DNA from 2 places in the Comamonas guangdongensis genome. Region 2 is predicted to be linked to the other one. Evidence: predicted binding sites of a transcription regulator. Region 2 holds the regulator's gene; the other holds the start of a gene.
The links. The regulator sigma-54, encoded in region 2, starts transcription at its own class of promoters, with help from an activator protein. The targets are predictions, from matches to a motif close to TGGCANGNAANCTGCTTT.

Region 1 (2,200 bases), on a different contig from region 2:
CAGTTGGTCCACACGCGGCCGGCCTTGACCGCGCGGCCCATCTGGTAGGCCGTGCTGCCGTTGCGGCTCCACACGCCCGCGCCCAGGCCGTACTCGCTGTCGTTGGCGATGCGGATCGCGTCCTCCATGGTCTTGAAGGTGGTGACCGAGGCCACGGGGCCGAAGATCTCTTCCTGGAACACGCGCATATTGTTCTGGCCGAACAGCAGCGTGGGCTTGATGAAGAAGCCGTCGTCGATCTCGCTGCCAGGGCGGTGGCGTTCACCGCCGGTCAGGCATTGCGCGCCTTCCTGGCGGCCCACATCGATGTAGCCGAGGATGCGATCGAGCTGGGCCTGCGACACCTGGGCACCGACCATGGTGCTCTTGTCCAGCGGATGGCCCTGCTTCATGGACTGCACGCGCTTGACGGCGCGCTCGATGAAGCGCTCGTAGATGGACTCCTGGATCAGGATGCGCGAGGGGCAGGTGCAGACCTCGCCCTGGTTGAGCGCGAACATGGAAAAGCCTTCCATGACCTTGTCGAGGAACTCGTCGTCGGCGTCCATCACATCGGCGAAGAAGATGTTGGGGCTCTTGCCGCCCAGCTCCACCGTCGAGGGAATCAGATTGTCGGCGGCCGCGTGCAGAATGCGCTGGCCCACGGCCGTGGAGCCCGTGAACGCGATCTTGGTGATGCGCTTGCTGGTGGCCAGGGCTTCGCCGGCTTCCCTGCCGAAGCCGTTGACCACGTTGATCACGCCGGGTGGCAGCAGATCGCTGATCAGCTCCATCAGCACCATGATGGAGGCCGGGGTCTGCTCGGCGGGCTTGAGCACCACGCAGCAGCCGGCGGCCAGCGCAGGCGGCAGCTTCCAGGCGGCCATCAGCAGCGGGAAGTTCCAGGGAATGATCTGGCCGACCACGCCTATGGGCTCGTGGAAGTGGTAGGCCACGGTGTTGGCGTCGATCTCGGAGATGCCGCCTTCCTGGGCGCGTATGCAGCCCGCGAAATAGCGGAAGTGGTCTATGGCCAGCGGAATGTCGGCGGCCATGGTTTCGCGCAGCGGCTTGCCGTTGTCTATGGTCTCGGCGATGGCCAGCAGCTCCAGGTTCTGCTCCATGCGGTCGGCGATCTTGAGCAGGATGTTGGCGCGTTCGGTGACCGAGGTCGCGGCCCACTTGTCCTGGGCCGCGTGGGCCGCGTCCAGGGCCAGATTCACGTCGTTGGCGTCGGACTGGGGCACTTTGCAGAAGGGCTTGCCCGTGATGGGCGAGACATTTTCGAAGTAGCGGCCCGCCAGAGGCGCGACCCACTTGCCGCCGATGAAGTTGTCGTACTGCTGCTTGTAGGGGTAAGCGATGTCGAGGTTGAAACGCTTGAGTTCGAACATGTCCATGAATGTCTCCTTGTCGATGAAGACCGACGCACAGGGGCCGGCTCGCAACTCATATACAAGCTCTGTGCCAGTTTGAATCCGGCCGGCGGGCCGCCCCGGGAGCGCCTCTGCCGCCGCCCAAGCCCAGGGTGGGCGAGGGCGGTTGTTGCAGCTTGAACCACTGCGGTGCTGTGGTTTGGAGCATGGGCTGTTGCAAAATCGCAGCCTGCTCATTCCGAGCCGCGGCACGGGCCGCGGCCACCCGCTTCGTGACCTCTTCCCTGCCCAACCTGTCCTGCCCCTGCGGCCTCAAGAACGCCAAGGGCCTTGTGCCGGCCTATGGCGATTGCTGCGGCCGCTACATAGATCACGAGCAGCCGGCCCCCGACGCCAGCGCGCTGATGCGCTCGCGCTATACGGCGTTTGTGCGCGAGAACGCCGCCTATCTGCTGGCCACCTGGCATGAGAGCCAGCGCCCGCCGGACCTGGATTTCGAGTCAGCGGCCAAATGGCTGGGCCTGGAGGTCAAGGCCTTCCGGACCACGGGCGACGATAGCGCCGAGGTCGAGTTCGTCGCGCGCTACCGGCTGGCCGGCCGGGCCGTGCGTCTGCACGAGCGCAGCCGGTTCGTGCGCGAGAACGGTCGCTGGTACTACGTCGACGGCGACCAGTTCTGAGATGGCACTGCGCCCATGCGGCGAGTGTCCAGGGCGCAGACTGTGGCTTGATGGCGCGCGCATAATCGGCGACTCCATTTTTTACCCACTGGCCGAAGCTTCGCCGGGTTGCGGTCGGCATATAGCCCGCAGCGTCCCGCCGGCGCTTTCGAGTCCCGAGTCCGA
Region 2 (2,200 bases):
GCTGTTCAAGATCTCGTTCTACGCGGGCAAATACCGCCGCGCCTTCCGCGACTGGAATCCGACCTTCTACAAGATTCTCAAGTTCGGACTGATGATCGGCGTGCTGGTCTGGTTTATCTGGTGGATGGTTTCTTGATAACCCCCTGAGGCGCTTTGCGCCTTCCCCCAAGGGGGACGACAGCCTCGCCGCGAGGCGGCTCTTGCTCGCTGTCTCTCACTTGGGGCTTGCTTCATCAGGCCGTATGCCCCAACCAAAAAGCCGCTGATGTATTCAACGGCTTTTTGTTTTTTGAATTCGCTACAGCGCCTTGCGCAGCGTGGTGGTCGGAATCTTGAGCTGCTCGCGGTATTTGGCCACGGTGCGGCGCGCGCACTCTATGCCCTGCTCCTTGAGCATATCGGCCAGCTTGGCATCCGATAGCGGCTTTTTCGGATCTTCGGCATCGACAAACTGCTTGATCAGTGCGCGCACGGCCGTGCTCGAGGCGCTGCCGCCGGTTTCCGTACCCAGGCCCGAGCCGAAGAAGTACTTGAGCTCGAAGGTGCCCTGGGGCGTGGCCATGTACTTGGCCGTGGTCACGCGGCTGATGGTGGATTCGTGCAGGCCCAGAGTGTCGGCGATATCGCGCAGCACCAGCGGGCGCATGGCCAACTCGCCATGCACGAAGAAGTTCTTCTGCCGCTCCACGATGGCTTCGGAGACGCGCAATATGGTGTCGAAGCGTTGCTGGATGTTCTTGATGAACCAGCGCGCCTCCTGCAGCTGCTGCTGCAGCACCGCATGGCCTTCGCTGCTCTTGTGGCGGCGCAGCACGCCCGCATAGACATCGTGCACCTTGAGCTTGGGCATGACGTCGGGGTTGAGCTGCACGGCGAAATCCATGCGACCCGAGCCGGCGCGCACCGGGCGCACGATGACATCGGGCACGACGATCTGGCGCTCCACGTCGGCAAAGCGCCGGCCCGGGCGCGGCTCCAGGCGTGCAATCAAGGCCATGGCTTCGCGCAGCTGTTCCTCGCGTGCGCCGCACAGGCTGGCGAGCTTGCGCAGATCGCGCCGCGCCAGCAGGTCCATGGGCTGGGCGCAGATGGAACGGGCCAGCAGCAGCTGGTTCATGCGCGCCTCGGTCGTGCCCTCGTCCTCGGCGCTGCGGATCAGCTCGCGCAGCTGCAGCTGCAGGCATTCGGCCAGGTCACGCGCGCCCACGCCCACGGGCTCCAGGCTTTGCAGCAGCCTGAGCGCAATCGCAAAGCGCTGCTCCAGCTCCTCGCGCTCCTCCAGGTCCTCGCCAGCCAGGCTCCGGGCCAGTTCGGCCAGCGAGTCTTCGAGATAGCCGTCGTCGCTCAGCGACTCGATGAGAAAGCGCAGGGCCGCACAGTCCTCGGCCCCCAGATGCAGGCTCAGCGCCTGGCGGTGCAGAAATTCGGTCAGGCTCTCGTGGCCGCGGGCCAGGTCTATGGCGTCGGTTTCATCGTCGCCCTCGCGGTTGCGCGTGGAGCTGCCGGCCGCCTCCCATTCGCTGCTGGCCTCGCCCCCCCATTCGCCGTCCTGGCCGTCGAGGCCCTCGGCCTCCCAATTCAGGGTTTCGGGAGTCTCGGGCGCCGCGGTTTCCGCTACGGATTCGGAAGCTGTCTGCGCAGTTGCCACTTCCTTTTCCGACGAAAACACCTCGGGAGCACTGGCTTCGGCAGCGCCAGCCGCTATCTCGGCAGGAGCGTCGCCGCCCGCATCGCCCTCGTCGCCGGCCTGCTCGAGAAACGGGTTGTCGATCAGCATCTGCTCGACTTCCTGCGCCAACTCCAGCGTGGACAGCTGCAGCAGCTGAATGGATTGCTGCAGCTGGGGCGTGAGCGACAGATGCTGCGAAACGCGTAGCGACAGGCCTGGCTTCAAGAGCAAACCTCCCGCATTGGCACAACGATGAAAGCGGAATGGCGTGCAGGCATACGGGGCTCTTACATGCGGAAGTGCTCGCCCAGATAAACGCGGCGCACATCGGCGTTCTCCACGATCTCCTCGGGCGTGCCTTCGGCCAGCACATGGCCGTCGCTGATGATGAACGCGTGGTCGCAGATGCCCAGCGTCTCGCGCACGTTATGGTCGGTGATGAGCACGCCTATGCCGCGCTCCTTGAGAAAGCCGATGATGCGCTGGATCTCGATCACGGCAATCGGGTCGATGCCGGCAAAAGGCTCGTCC

Region 1: exaC (acetaldehyde dehydrogenase ExaC) is a predicted target of sigma-54. The motif match lies at 1,432-1,449, and genes of this name have one in related genera.

Annotation. Positions count from the first base shown of each region.
Region 1 is NZ_JBFYGN010000026.1:36,284-38,483, forward strand. Features, by position in the region: gene exaC (acetaldehyde dehydrogenase ExaC) at 1-1,379, opposite strand, end outside; gene AB6724_RS18385 (YchJ family protein) at 1,628-2,035, shown strand; gene AB6724_RS18390 (HAD family hydrolase) at 2,200-2,200, shown strand, end outside.
Region 2 is NZ_JBFYGN010000016.1:99,483-101,682, forward strand. Features, by position in the region: gene AB6724_RS14535 (aspartyl/asparaginyl beta-hydroxylase domain-containing protein) at 1-136, shown strand, start outside; gene AB6724_RS14540 (RNA polymerase factor sigma-54) at 299-1,894, opposite strand; gene lptB (LPS export ABC transporter ATP-binding protein) at 1,957-2,200, opposite strand, start outside.